Regions from separate parts of the Pseudoalteromonas sp. UBA6610 genome, predicted to be linked through region 1. Evidence: riboswitches for the same ligand, from Rfam matches in the RefSeq annotation. Region 1 holds a riboswitch; the other holds the start of a gene.
The links. A riboswitch is a leader RNA that binds a small molecule or an ion and turns the genes downstream of it on or off. The one in region 1 is predicted to bind cobalamin.
Positions count from the first base shown of each region.

Region 2: another riboswitch for cobalamin. It lies ahead of B4F91_RS01945 (TonB-dependent receptor domain-containing protein); the one in region 1 lies ahead of B4F91_RS08695 (ABC transporter ATP-binding protein).

Region 1 is NZ_DJHW01000064.1:4,413-11,978, forward strand. It holds gene tal (transaldolase) at 1-5, shown strand, start outside; gene B4F91_RS08665 (DUF3545 family protein) at 310-498, shown strand; gene ung (uracil-DNA glycosylase) at 679-1,341, opposite strand; gene B4F91_RS08675 (cobalamin-binding protein) at 1,338-2,198, opposite strand; gene cobO (cob(I)yrinic acid a,c-diamide adenosyltransferase) at 2,198-2,797, opposite strand; gene B4F91_RS08685 (cobyric acid synthase) at 2,781-4,271, opposite strand; gene B4F91_RS08690 (FecCD family ABC transporter permease) at 4,277-5,281, opposite strand; gene B4F91_RS08695 (ABC transporter ATP-binding protein) at 5,286-6,095, opposite strand; cobalamin riboswitch at 6,164-6,295, opposite strand; gene B4F91_RS08700 (porin) at 6,394-7,326, opposite strand; gene B4F91_RS08705 (LysR family transcriptional regulator) at 7,525-7,566, opposite strand, start outside.
Region 2 is NZ_DJHW01000017.1:49,864-57,429, reverse strand. It holds gene B4F91_RS01965 (ketopantoate reductase family protein) at 1-839, opposite strand, end outside; gene B4F91_RS01960 (VanZ family protein) at 832-1,185, opposite strand; gene B4F91_RS01955 (YajQ family cyclic di-GMP-binding protein) at 1,336-1,818, shown strand; gene B4F91_RS01950 (ABC transporter substrate-binding protein) at 2,086-2,868, shown strand; cobalamin riboswitch at 2,936-3,105, shown strand; gene B4F91_RS01945 (TonB-dependent receptor domain-containing protein) at 3,155-4,984, shown strand; gene msrA (peptide-methionine (S)-S-oxide reductase MsrA) at 5,230-5,766, opposite strand; gene B4F91_RS01935 (efflux RND transporter permease subunit) at 5,856-7,566, opposite strand, start outside.

The DNA.
Region 1 (7,566 bases):
TGTAATACGCGCTAATTATGTATTAAACGCCGCACCTGCGGCGTTTTTTTATGCCCTTAATATAATCCGCACTGCTTTATACTAACCTGCCACAGCATGCACCATTGCCTACACAGCTAAATAACTAACTTTTAATATTTTTTATTTATTTTTTCTATCTAAAAATAACGCGGTCAATAAAGCTAGTTAGTATTAAACTTCATCAATGCATCACATACTTGTAACAAATTCGTCACTTTTTTATTCTATTTTAGCTAGGCCTGTGGTATAGGTATTCTCGAGGTTCACTAAAATCAATAGGAGATAGTCATGGATAGCCTAAACGATATATTAGAGATATTAGAAGGTCCTGATACAACAAGAAAAACCTCTCAAAAGAATAAAAAAAGAAAGTGGCGCGAGATTGAGGCCATAAAAGACAAACAACGGTTACGTAAAGAACTACAGGAGTTAGACTTTTTTACAGACAGCATTGAAATTGATGAGCTAGATTTTTAATTTCAAACTCATTGCGCTCAATTAGGCAATTTATTTTGCGGCAGGAAAACCGTATCGATAGTAAAGCTAACGCCAGGTTTTACCCCTTCAAAATAATTGATAATTATTGCGCATGGGCATTAATACACAATAACTAAGCAAAAGGCTTTCATGATACGAAAGCCTTTTTTAATATATCAATTAAACCTGCCAGTTAATAGGCGTATCGCCTTGGGCTTGTAATAACTTATTTGTTTGTGAAAAGTGCTTACAGCCAAAAAAACCACGATGCGCAGAAAGCGGCGATGGGTGAGGCCCTTTTAAAATATGATGGCGAGCGCTGTTAATATTTTTACCTTTTTTTTGCGCATGAGCGCCCCATAAAATAAACACCACTCCTTTGCAGTGTGCATTTATATGGGCTATCACGTTATCGGTAAATTGCTCCCACCCTAAATGTTTATGCGAATGCGCTTGGCCTTGCTCAACCGTGAGTACCGTATTGAGTAAAAACACGCCCTGCTCTGCCCAGCTTTGTAAGTAGCCATGGTCTGGTATTTCAAAACCGGGAATATCCGTTGCCAATTCTTTGTACATATTTTTTAGCGACGGCGGTAACTTTTTAACCTCTGGCAACACAGAAAAACATAAGCCATGGGCTTGGCCTTCTCCGTGGTATGGGTCTTGGCCTAAAATAACCACGCGAATATTGTTAAGGGCTGTCGCTTCAAAGGCGCTAAATACTTGCTCTTTGGGTGGGTACACAGCAACACCTTCGACACGGCGTTTTGCTACATGATCTAATGTTTGCTGCATATAAGGTTGCTGTAATTCATATTCTAAAAAGGCTGGCCAATCGCTCATTGTATACTCTTAATTTGTTTGCGTGATGCGTCTATTTTATCACACATATTTGCCAGTCCATCTAGCATGCGCGGCGTAAAACGATGTAATAAATCGGCATTTACACGTATAAATTGATCATGTTTTACAGCGGGGACTTCTGGCCATTTTTGCCAATTAATTTTAGGTTGTGGCTTATCGGCTTGTTCATCAGGAATAATAATAATCTGTGGTTTTTTAATCACCACGTTTTCAATACTTATTTGCGGGTAGTCGGTTGGGCTGTGTGCAAATACATTGCTTACATGACATGTTTCTATAAGCTGGTTTATCCATGTGTTTTCACTTACCGTCATCATTGGCTCTGGCCATAATTGATAAAAACCAGTTAATATTTTTTTGCTTTGCTGCTGCTTTTTAATTTTTTTGAGCTTAGTAATAAATGCGTTTGCTACTTGCTTGCTTTGCTCAATACGCCCTGTAAATTTTCCAAAAGCAATCAGCTCGTTTGCAACTTCTTCTATTTTTTTGGGATCACTTAAATGTATTTTTATACCAAGGCGTTTAATTTGTTCTAAATCTTCACTTTGATTACCGCTTTTCCAACCAATCACTAAATCGGGTTTTAGCGCTAATAATTTTTCAAGAGAAATACCATAGTAACCACCAATGCGTTCAATACTTTTAGCTTCATTTGGGTAATCAGCGTAATCAACAGTGCCAACAATATTACTTCCCGCACCTATAGCAAATAGGTTTTCTACTATATGCGGTGCAAGTGCTACAACGCGCAGTTTATCTGGCGCAGCTGTATCACTGGCCACGGCACTGCCCCCAGAACACAATAACAGTAGTGCAATAAAAAACGCTTTATACATTAGTAATCAAACCCTTCTAGTGCTTTTATACCCGAGTCGAAGGCGTGTTTAACATTGCGCACTTCGCTTACAGTATCGGCAAGGTCTGTTAACGTGCGGTGCGCTGCGCGACCTGTAATAATAACCGATTGCATGGGAGGGCGATTATTTAGCGCGTTTACTACCTCATCTAAATCAATATAACCGTAAGTCACCATGTAGGTAAGCTCATCTAGTAATACTAAATCAATACTGCTATCTGCAAGCATACGCTTTGACTCTTGCCACGTTGCTTGCGCGGCTGCGGTGTCGGCTTCTTTGTTTTGCGTATCCCATGTAAAACCGGTATTCATAACGGCAAATTCAACCCCTGCGCCTTGTAATAAGTTACGCTCTCCACACTCCCATGTGCCTTTAATAAACTGACAAACAGCGGCTTTTTTACCATGCCCTACGCAGCGAGCAACCACACCAAAGCCTGAGGTGGATTTACCTTTACCATTCCCCGTAATTACCTGAAATATCCCTTTAACATCTTGCGCAGCAGCCACGCGTGCATCTACCTGCTCTTTTACTTTTTGTTGGCGCTGCTGGTGCTTATCGTTATTTGTATCCGTCATTATTATCTCCTTCATAAATCGATATAATGTGTTGTATGTTCAAATGCGCCTCGCACATAGTGGCCAAGCGCTCTAGTTGTTGCTCGCGGTGCGCTACAATACTCACAGGTTGTATAGTTGCATCGCTTTTTACCCACTTTAAAATTTGCAGTGTGGCAGCGGGTTCATCAAACAAGCCATGTAAATAAGTACCAGCAATGGCATTGTCGTCACTAATAAAGCCATCGTTTTCAAACCCATGAGGGTGCGCATTAAAGGTTAAAAATGGCTTATTAAGTGCTGCGCCTTCACTAATGCCGGCATGAATTTCGTAGCCGCTACACGGTGTTTGCAAATCATTTAACTGCATAGCCGCCGTTACTTTAGTGAGTACTTTTTGGGTGCTTAGAGTGGTATCAAAGTCACTTAATGCAAGGCCTTTAACACGTTTTAATGACGATTCAACCCCCATCGGATCAGCAATGCCATTTCCCAACATTTGCATACCACCACAGATACCCAATACTTTGCCACCATAGCGTAAGTGGCGCTTTATTTGTGTATCCCAGCCTTCATTTTTTACAAAACTTAAATCACCCAGCACGTTTTTACTGCCAGGAATAATAATCAGATCAACCGGTGGGATCGCGTGTGTGTGGCGTACATAATTTATATTAATATTTGGGTGCAGCCGCAATGCATCAAAATCGGTATGGTTACTAATATGCGGCAATAAAAGCACGGCTATATTAATGGTGGCAGTCGTCACCGTGTTATCTATTGCTACAGCATCTTCGGCATCAAGTGCTAAATCATGCAAATAAGGCAGCACTCCAAGCACTGGTTTTTTTGTGTAGCGCTCAAGCCAATCTAGCCCACTTTGTAGCAAGCTTATATCGCCTCTAAAGCGGTTTATAACAAAGCCTTTTACGCGCGCTTGCTCGGATTCGCTTAATAGCGCAAGTGTGCCCACTAAATGCGCAAACACACCGCCTTTGTCTATATCGGCAATAATAATGACAGGGCAATCTACCGCTTCTGCGTAACCCATATTGGCAATGTCGTTCTCGCGTAGGTTTATTTCTGCGGGGCTGCCTGCGCCCTCAACCAATAATAAATCGAACTGCTTTGCTAGGCGTTTATGCGAGGCAAGCACTGCATCCATCGCAACCTGTTTATAGTTATGATAAGCCCCTGCCTCCATATTACTAATGGCTTTTCCATGTATAATGACTTGTGCCCCCGTATCACTATTGGGTTTGAGCAATATGGGGTTAAAGTCGTTTTGAGGCTCTACTTTAGCGGCTATAGCTTGCAAAGCTTGCGCACGGCCTATTTCGCCCCCCTCTTTTGTAACCGCGCTATTAAGCGCCATATTTTGCGGTTTAAAAGGCGCGACCTTTACACCTTGCTTTGCAAACACTCTACAAAGCGCAGCGACTAAGGTGCTTTTTCCGGCATCTGACGTAGTGCCTTGAATCATTAAGGTTTTCATCAGCACTATGCCTTTGCTTTTCTAAAAAAGAGTAAGCTTAAAAAAAATACGCTACCCATAGCTGCTGTAATTACCCCTACAGGGAGCTCTTGGTTTTTAAGTAATGAGCGCGAAAGCACATCGACCCACACCATAAACGTGCCGCCCACTAAGCTAGTAATTAGTAAGCCAGCAGTACTGCCCTGAGATATAAAAAAGCGCACTATGTGCGGCACCATTAAACCTACAAAACCAATACCGCCACATAGGGCCACCAGCACGGCCGTTATTAACGAGCTCAATACCAACATTAAAATTCTAAAACGGTGCACACGGACCCCAAGCGTTATCGCGCTTTCATCGCCAAGAAGCAGCGCATTTAACTGCCTTTTAAAGCTCAGCATAAAGCTAATACACACCACTATAACCACGCATGGCAACCATAACGTGGCCCATTGTGCGCGGGCAAAGCTGCCTAACGTCCAAAATAAAATACCAGCCACTGCTTGCGGGTCACTCCAATACAGCAATAAACTTGTAAATGCGCTAAATAAAAACGACAGTGCCACCCCCGCTAGCAACATTGACTCTACTTGCGACCTTTTTTGCCGCCCAGCAATAAGTATCAATAAGCCCATTGCTAAAAAGCTCCCTAATAAGGCAGCAGCCGATAACATAAACCCTGCACTAATACCCGCAACAGCCATAAGCAGTACGACCCCAAACGACGCGCCTGACGATATGCCAAATAAATACGGATCAGCGAGCGGGTTACGGGTAACCGTTTGTAAAATAAGCCCTGCAATAGCCAAACCTGCGCCCGCCATAAAGGCAAGTAAGGTACGAGGTAACCTAAGCTCATAAATAATACGCGCGTTAAAGGAGCCCTCCCCTGCTGATAAAACCCCTGTGAGCACATCACTTAACGGCGTATCTGCGGCGCCAAAACTCAGTGCGTTAAAAAGGCTGCCCAGTGCAATTAACACGGCTGCTATAAATATTGTCCACTGGTTTATTTTTGTTATATCCATTTAATTAATAGCCATAAAAGTAAGTGATATGAGGAATAGTTTGATCATTTTCTGTGCGCTGTGGGTGGCGAGTTACGCGCGCACATACCCCAAAAACATCCGCTAGCATGTCCTCACTAAGTACCTGCGCAGGCGAGCCTGTATGTGTTATTTTACCTTTATTAATAACCACCAGCTCATCGCACATAGCGGCTGCTAAATTTAAATCATGAAATGAGGCAAACACAGTAACCCCTAGCGATTTTGCCAGTTCCATCACTTGTATTTGGTATTTAACATCTAAATGGCTGGTTGGCTCATCCATGATGAGTAATTGCGGTTGCTGCACTATAGCGCGGGCAATCAATGCACGTTGCTTTTCGCCCCCCGAAAGCGATTCAAAATTTTGCTTACACTGTTGCTCAAGCCCTACGGTTTTTATTGCCTGTGTAATTTTTTGTTTGTCGCTGTGGGTGGTGGCGCTAAATAATGATTTATGAGGTGTAAGCCCAAGGGCAACCACATCAAATAATGTTAGGTTAAATTGCGCAGGCGTTTCTTGTAGAACTACAGCAACATATTTTGCGTAGTCTTCACTTTTAAGCTGCCAAATATCCTGCTGATTAAAGGTAACGTTACCAGCGGTCGGTTTATTAAAGCGATACAAACAGCGCAGTAAGCTCGACTTACCCGCCCCATTTGGGCCAATTAACCCAATAAACTTACCCTTAGCTATGTGTAAATTAATATTGTTTAAAATGGCGTGATCATCGACTTCCCACGACACATTTTGAACGTTTAATAAGGGTGTATTTGGCGCTAATGTAGTTTGCAAAAGTGAGTCCTTGGAAAGCGTGCACTCACTAACACACAGCTAAAAGACTAGTGCATCAATAAAAATGAGTTTACCCGCTCGTTAAAAAAGTATACCAATCTAGAACTTCTCATGCTGATTGATATGTCTCATTTGTATCTGACTTAAAGCGTGGTGCTAATTACAGTTACGGGAATAGTTGAGGAATTTCACCCCATTCCAAATGAGGGTCTATTATGGGCGGGTAAGTAAATAATTTAAAGCAAAAAAAACCGCGCTCATTAGAGCGCGGTTAATAAAGGGAGTGTTTAAGCAACGCTTAAAACTTGTATTCCATACCTAGGCCAACGTAGTCTTGGTCAACATTGTTGTCCATATCAAAGCTTGAGTAAAAACCAAATACTTTAATGTTTTTATTAAACTTATGATCAACACCTACAGAAACTGCCGTTTTGTCGTCGCTGTCATCAAAGTCCATTGCTTGGTATTGCACTTTAAACGTGTTTTTGCCCATGCTGTAGGCTGCGTTTAATAAATAGCCGTCAGCTTCTGCGCTACCGTCTACTTTTTCTTGAGTTTGATACATAGCGCCTAATTTAAAGCTCTCTACTTTACCTTGAATTGACGCACGCACTACATCGTAGCCATTTACTTCGCTATCGGCTGCAACCGAGGCGTATACCGCACTCTTTTTAAGTGCAGAGTCACCGTAGGTAACCGCCATTGAATAGCCGTTATCTGCATCTACGTCATCTTCGGCAACAAATGTAGCAAGTACTTTAAAGCCTTCGTAGCTTTTAGATGTATAAGTGATTGAATCACCTAGGCGGTTTTCACCTTTAAAGACATTTTTAATATCGCCTTCAAGGTCATTAAATAAATCTAACTTACCTTGCGATTGTTTAAGCGCTGTATCGTTACGACCCACAACAACTTGACCATATGCACCTTTTAAACCTACATACTGGTTACGTGCAGAAATATTGTCGTCGTTATCACCTTTAGAGTCAGCATCAGATACATCAACTTGAAACTCAAACTTATAAACCGCTTCTAATCCATCAGTAATCTTTTCAGACCCTTTTAGTCCAAAGCGAGATGCATTACTTTTAATTTCAGTGAAAGACCCTTCGCCATCATCAGACGATTGCACAGTAACATTCGCTTTACCGTATACATCAACGTCTGCAAACGCGCTAAAAGATAAACCACTTACTAGTGCAACACATAAGCTCGATTTTACAAAATTCATGTTATTTCCTCGATAATCACAAGACTAATTTTTAAAACAGCTGCAGTTTGTCACCGTTAAATGACAGATATATTACAAAGGAAACATTTTTGTCTTTTTATTTTAATAAAAGTGTCTAAATTCTGAAAACAAACCGACATGAATATTTAATAAACAAAATTGTACCTATTCAACCTCATTAAAAATCATAGTCGGTATTTAGTGTTCATCAACAGGCTGATAAGCATTTATTTTAGGTAA
Region 2 (7,566 bases), on a different contig from region 1:
TTTAATCGCTTACCTTGTTGGCTAATATAGCCACAAATGGCGTCTATTTCGGTTTGTCGGTTATGCGCTACGTCTTGATGCATTGAAGAGTAGTTTTCAGCGGTTAGCATCATTACGTTGTAAGCGTTGTTAAGCGCATCGGCCAGCTTAATATCAAGCTTTAAAGCATGGGCTATTTGGCATGCCTCAGTTAATAAATTAAAGATAATGCTATTAAAATAAGGGGCACGTAACTGACCATTTTTAATATCATACAGTGCGCTTAATGGGTTAATGGCAATATTTACTAATAGTTTTTCAAAACGTAGCTGCTCAATATTAGTACTGTAGCTTAGCTGCGGCACGTTTTGCAATTGCTCACACATTGCTTGGCGATAGCTGTGCGCGCAAGGGTTGCAGGCACCTAATACGCTTTTACCTTCACCGGTGTGCTGTACTATAAAGTCGTTTGTTTTAAAGCCAGCCATGCTGGTGGTTAAAAAGTACAACGCTTGTTGCTTATCGAGTTGCTCATTGAGTGTTTCAACATTACCCATACCGTTGTGCGATACAATAAGTACACTACTTGGCGATAAAAAGGGTTTAATTTGCGTAAAGGCCGATTGCACCTGAAAAGCCTTTACTGCAAAAATAACAATATCAAACGCGGGCTGTTCATTAATTTGCTTAAGTGTAATGAATCGTGCATTAATTTTTTGCGAAGGCTGTTTTGCTTTGCAATAAAAGCGTGTATTTGCAGTGGCTTTGCGTGTTAACACATGAACAGTGTGAGCTTTAGATAAAAAATGGCTTAGCAATAAACCAATAGCGCCGTCGCCAATAATAAGAATATTAGCCATAAGGGTTCTTTTTTCGAGGAGTAAAAATGGTTCTTAGTAAAAAGTACGTGGCCGCACCGGCAAAATCAGCAACAAAATCACCTAACGAGGCCTGCCTGTAGGGAAGCGCATCTTGCATTATTTCTATTGCTGCACCGTAGCCCGCAAGCAAGAGTACTTGCGTGTACAGCGGTAACTTAAAGGCTTTATCCATAATGATGGCAAGTATAAAAAATATCCCAAAGTGGGCAACTTTATCAACATGTGGAAATAAGTTCGTAACGCCGCCTTTTATTTCTTTGGCAAATAAGAGGGTAAACACCACAATACTAATCAAAAAAACTGCTTGGTAAACACGCCTTGTCACGATAAATCCTAAAACCGCTTAAAAAAGAGGCTGCAGTATATCAAACTAAATTAGTATCGCACCTGAACAACTGGCAGAAAAATGTAAAGATTTATAATTTTAGCGTTATAATCGGCGCATAAATTTAGATTTAATAGTTAGGAGAACCCAATGCCTTCATTTGATATCGTATCAGAAGTAGAAATGAACGAAGCTAAAAATGCAGTAGATAACGCCAACCGTGAGCTAGAAACGCGCTTTGACTTTAGAGGTGTTGACGCATCAATTGAGCTAAACGACAAAACAATTAAACTAAAAGCTGAAGCTGACTCACAAGTTATGCAATTGTTTGATATTTTAGCAGGTAAAATTTCTAAGCGTGGTATGGACGTAGCAAGCTTGGAACTACAAGACATCACTCGTGCTGGTAAAAACGTGTTTCGTAATGTTGCACTTAAGCAAGGCATTGAGAAAGACATGGCTAAAAAAGTAGTTAAAGCCATTAAAGACTCAAAAGTAAAAGTACAAGCTGCTATTCAAGGTGAAGAGGTACGTGTAACGGGTAAAAAGCGTGACGATTTACAAGCCGCTATGCAAGTCGTTCGCACTGCAGATTTAGGTCAGCCTTTCCAGTTTAAAAACTTTCGCGATTAATAAGCTAAGTGTCTTTAGTATTTTAAAGTGAGAATTTAAGTGTGTGGTTATTAAATATATTAGCCACACATTTTACCCCGCCCTAATTACAGCCTTTATTTACCTGCAAGCCTAAACTCCTTTTACCTGTGTAAAATTAGTCCACTGTTATTCCATACTCTTTTAACGTTATTTAAATGCATTATTAAACCTGCTTATCACGCAGTTGTGTATATTAGGCTATTCTTAATATCAATATTACTTAATAGCGACTGTTAAAGGCTTTAAATGCTTAAGTTTCTTGTTTTTATAATTATTATTGCGAGCAGTAAGTTTAGCTTTGCCAAGCCAATAAATGTAGATGTGTTGGTAGAGGACGGTTACTTTCCAATTATTATTAATGCCGAAAAAGAGCAAGGGTTAGCGCCTGAGTTTGTAAAAATACTCAATGACTCTCAAAGCGAATATAAATTTACTCTTAACTCTTTGCCTGTAAAAAGGCTCAAAAAGTGGGTCGAATGGGGGGAATTCGACATGTTATTTTTAATGGCTATGCAATGGGTGCCTGAGGTAGCAAGAAGTGCCTTAAAGGAAACGAGCTTTTATGTTATTGCTAAAAATGAGTTCTATACGCTGGCACAAAACGCCCAAAAGCAAAGCTATTTCGATGACTTACATGCTTTAACAAAAGCGGGGGTATTGGGGTATTCCTATCGTTTTGCTGATTTTATAACCGATGCACAATATTTAAGTGATGAACACCAAGTTAGTTTAACAATCGATGAGTTTAACGTTGTTAAAATGCTGCTATTAAAGCGTGCCGATGTTGGGGTGTTAAATAACATAGCTTATCAATACTTTAAAAAGAACAACATTTTTAATATGAACCTGCTTTATAAGAGTAATATCCCAGATGCTATATACGATACTCATTTTTTAGTTAATCCTGCGCGCAGTAAAATTACGGTAAAACAAATGGATAAGCTTTTAAATTCGTCTGAAATAAAACCTAAAATCACAGCGCTTTTAAGTTCATACGGCGTAAGATCCAGCTTTACTGAAAATAAATAATATAACCTTTAGCTATATAGACGTCCGTTGACATTTGTAAACAAACTGCTCACAATAACCGCCTATTTTCAAGGTGCTTGCTGGTTGCTAAATACAGGGTTTAAAGTATTAAAACTAACAGCGAGATAATCGGGAAGTTGGTGCGCCTTTATGACAAAAGCAATCCCAACACTGCCCCCGCAACGGTAAAGTATTAACGCATTTATGTGTTTACTGAGTCCGGAGACCGGCCTTGAAGTAATCTTACTTACTTAAATCTTTGCGGTGGGCAAAGATAGGGAACATCATGCTAAATAAAACAACTCTTGGCGTTGCTATCTCGGCTGCGCTGTCTTTTTCTGTATCTGCTGCACAAAGCCCAATTGAAAAAATCACTGTTACCGCTAATAAATTTGAACAATCAATAAATAATGTATTAGCGAGCGTTAATGTAATTGAACGCGCCGAAATAGATGCAAGCAATGTACGCGATTTACCGACCTTACTAAGCACACAGGTGGGTTTTCAAATTAATCCTAATGGTGGTTTTGGCCAAACGTCGGGCGTATCTTTACGTGGTACAGGTTCTGGCGATACGTTAATTTTAATTGATGGTGTACGCACGGGCTCAGCCACGCTAGGACAAAAAGCATTAAGTAACGTGCCGCTAAATAGTATTGAGCGAATCGAGATCATAAAAGGCTCGCGTGCAGCTGTGTATGGCTCAGATGCATTAGCTGGGGTTATTAATATAATAACGCGTGAAGCGAGCAATGTATCACTTGATGCCACATTTGGCTCTAACGCTTATCAAAACTATCAGCTTGCAGGTTCAGTAAAATCAGATGAAGTGGTTAGCGCATTTAATGCAGGCTTTGAAAAAACCGATGGTTTTGATGCATTACAAGGTATAGCGCCCGATGACGACAGCTATGAAAATAAAAACGTAGGCTTTAAAGTAAACTATGCAGATGCACATTACGGTAACTTTAAGCTACTAGGCCAGTACAGCGAAGGCTACGCGGACTACGATAGCAGCTTTAGCCCGGCTACGAGCACGGTTGAAAGAGGGGACTTTAAAAACTATCAACTGTCGGCGCAGTGGAGCAAAAACTACACTAACCAATCTCATGCTATAGATGTTGCTTTTGCAACCGATGATTCTGACAGCACATATGTGGACTTTTTTACCGGCGGGCCATTAACCAGTACATTTATTACTAAGCGCTCGCAAGTAGATTACAGCGGCCAATACCGCTTAACAAATGCGCTTAATATTAGCGGCGGCGTTAATTGGTATAACGATGATGTATCGCACAGCTCGCAAGCATTTGATGAGGATAGCCGCGATGTATTAGCAGTGTTTGTTGGGGCTTATTACGACACCGACACTGTGCTTGCCAATTTAACTCTTCGCCAAGACGACGATGAACAGTTTGGTGATGAAACAACCTATACTGCGGCGGCTGGTTATCATTTATCTGAAAATTCAACATTTAGAATTAGTCAAAGCACAGGTTTTAAAGCGCCAACATTTAACGATTTATACTACCCAAATTTTGGTAATCCGGATCTCCAACCTGAAAAGTCAATAAACCGCGAGCTTGGTGTAAATGTTAATTTTGACAGTGCACAAGTCGATTTTGCAATTTTTAGAAACGATATCGAAGATAAAATTGATTACGATGAAAACTTTGCGTTAGCTAATATAAACGAAGCTCGCTATGAAGGGGTTGAGTTTAGCCTTACACAGCAAATTTTAGGTTTTGATAGCCACTTTAATTTTGCATATTTAAGTGCCGAAAACAAAGAAACCGGCGATGAGCTAAGCAATGTTGCCAAGCGCACTGTTAATTGGGAGCTCGCAAAGCAATTTGGTGATTTTGATGCTCGCATTGATATGCAATACCGCAGTGATCGCGAGGGGGCAGTAACGCGCCTAGGATCGTATACACTTTGGAACCTAGCGGGTAACTATCATGTAAACGATAATATTGAGCTGTCGCTGCGTGTAGAGAACCTATTTGACAGAGATTACAATGTGGTTGACTCAAGAGCTGACTTTATAAGCGGTGAAGTATATTACTACAACACCCCAGAGCGCCGCTTTTTTGTAGGTGCAAGCTATCAGTTTTAATAGCGTTTTTTAATATACAAAAGCCCGATTTATATCGGGCTTTTTAATGTGTATTTATACCAATTCGCATTAATACTTAATCATTTTCAGGGGCTAAATGTGTCGCTATCTGCGTTAAAAAATTCTCATTTAGAACAACTAAATAGCGGATTTTTTGCCTTGCTATCAACACGTTTATCCATCCTCAAAATAGATCACTTAATTATGCGGATTGGTATTAGAATTATTTTAACAACGCAAATTAGCTAGTCAGCTAAAAACTCTTTAAATACAGTTTCAAACTTGTGTAACTTAGGCGCAATTAAAATACTACAGTAACCCTGCTGTGGGTTTTCGTTGTAGTAATCTTGATGATAATGCTCTGCTGGGTAATATGTGGTCGCAGGGCTAACCTCTGTCACTATTGGCTCGCTAATATGGTTTTGTAACTGGGCTATCATCTCATTGGTTTGACTTAATTGCGCATCGTTGTGGTAATAAACAACACTTCTATACTGTGTGCCAATATCGTTACCTTGGCGATTTAATTGCGTGGCATCGTGTAACGTAAAAAACATGCTAAGCAGTGTTTCAAAACTCACTACAGCGCTGTCAAATTCCAGTTGCACAACCTCAGCATGGCCTGTTGTACCAGAGCAGACTGATTTATACGTGGGGTTGTCGGTATGGCCGCCGGTGTAACCTGAGCTTACGTTTAGTACACCTTTTACTCGTCTGAATGCAGCGTCTATACACCAAAAACAGCCTCCACCAAATGTTGCTAGTTGTGTTGATGTGCTCATAAGTTGTCCTAATTATGTATGTTACAGTATTAAGGCGAGCATAAATTGAATACGCCGTAACAGCAAGTTACGGCGCAGTGTAAGCTCAGTTAAATTTCTTCGCTGTCTTTGAGCGGGTGAGAGTCGGCTTGCTTATTTAATTTTTGCTGTAAAAATTCTGGCGACTGTGTGTTGCGGGCTAGGGCATAATACGCTGCAGGCACAACATAAAGTGTTAGCAATGTTGATACAATAACCCCTGTAAATACCACCACACCAATTACCATGCGGCTCTCTGCGCCTGGGCCTGATGCCAATACTAAAGGCACTGCGCTCATTACCGTAGTCAGAGAGGTCATTATTATTGGGCGCAGGCGCTGAGTGGCCGCTTGCAAAATAGCCTCGCTAAATTCTACGCCTTTATCGCGCAGTTGGTTGGTAAATTCGACTATTAAAATACCATTTTTAGCGCTTAAACCTATCAGCATTACAATACCAATTTGGCTATAAATATTAAGCGTTAAGCCGGTTACCCATAGGCCAAACATGGCGCCCATTAGGCCAAGTGGTACTGTTAGCATAATGACAAACGGGTGCATAAAGCTTTCAAATTGGGCAGCTAAAACTAAAAAGGTTACAGTTAGGGCAAGCACAAATACATAGGTCATGGCCGATGCGCCTTCGTAATATAATTGTGATTCACCTTTATAATCTACAGCGCCGTCAATGTCGTTTTCCTCAGCGGCTACTTTGTTTAAAAAGTTAAGTGCTTGTTCAAGTGTATAACCGTCCGCAAGATTAGCGCTTAGTGTAATGGCGCGCATTCGGTTATAACGGTTTAAGCGCGATGCTGTGGCCTCTTCTTTTAAGCTTATAAGGCTATCTAGTGGGACCAGTTCACCACTGCGTGATTTAAGGTAAATATTTGAAATGTCAGTAGGGTTTGTAAAGTCTTGTTTAGTGCCTTTTAAAATTACATCGTATTCTTCACCACGGTCAATAAAGGTGGTAACACGGCGCTGCCCTAGCATGGTTTCTAGCGTGGTGCCTACATCTGATACTGACACACCTAAATCGGCGGCTTTGTTTTTATCTATGCTGACTAAAAATTGTGGAAAGGTTTCTTTATAGTCGTGATCGATTCTTACCAAGCCTGGATTTTTTTCTGCGCGCTCTATAATGCGGTCGCGCCAATCAGCAAGTTGCTCGTAATCGTTACCTTGTAGTACAAACTCAATGGGGCGAGAGGAGCCGCCACCGCCAATACCACGGCGCATAATAGCAAAGGCACGTACATCTGTTACTTCGGTCATTTTGGCGCTTATTTCGTCCATAACTTCCCAGGTAGAGCGCTTGCGCTTATCCCAATCGGCCATACCAACGATAGCAACACCGCCACTGCCGCCCCAGCCCGGTACGCGCACTAAAACACGGCTTAATTCGCCAGCTTCTGAGTAAGGAAGCAGGCGCTCTTCTATTTTGGCCATGTTGGCAGCGTTATTTTCATAACTTGCGCCTTCAGGGCCGCTCATCATAATAAAAAAGGTACCGCGGTCTTCTTTTGGCGTAAGCTCAGAGGGCACTTGTAAAAACAACGAGTAGCTAACAAAACCAGCAAGTACTAGGCTTATCATTAAGCCCCATTTTTTGGTCATATTTGAGGTAAGCGATTGGCGGTAACTGTTTTCAACTTTGCTAAAAACACGGTCCATCCATTGGCTAAATTTACTTTCTTTTTCTGACGCTTTTAAAACTTTAGAGCACAGCGCAGGCGAGAGCGTAAGGGCAGTAATACTAGAGAAAAACACCGCGGCACTTACA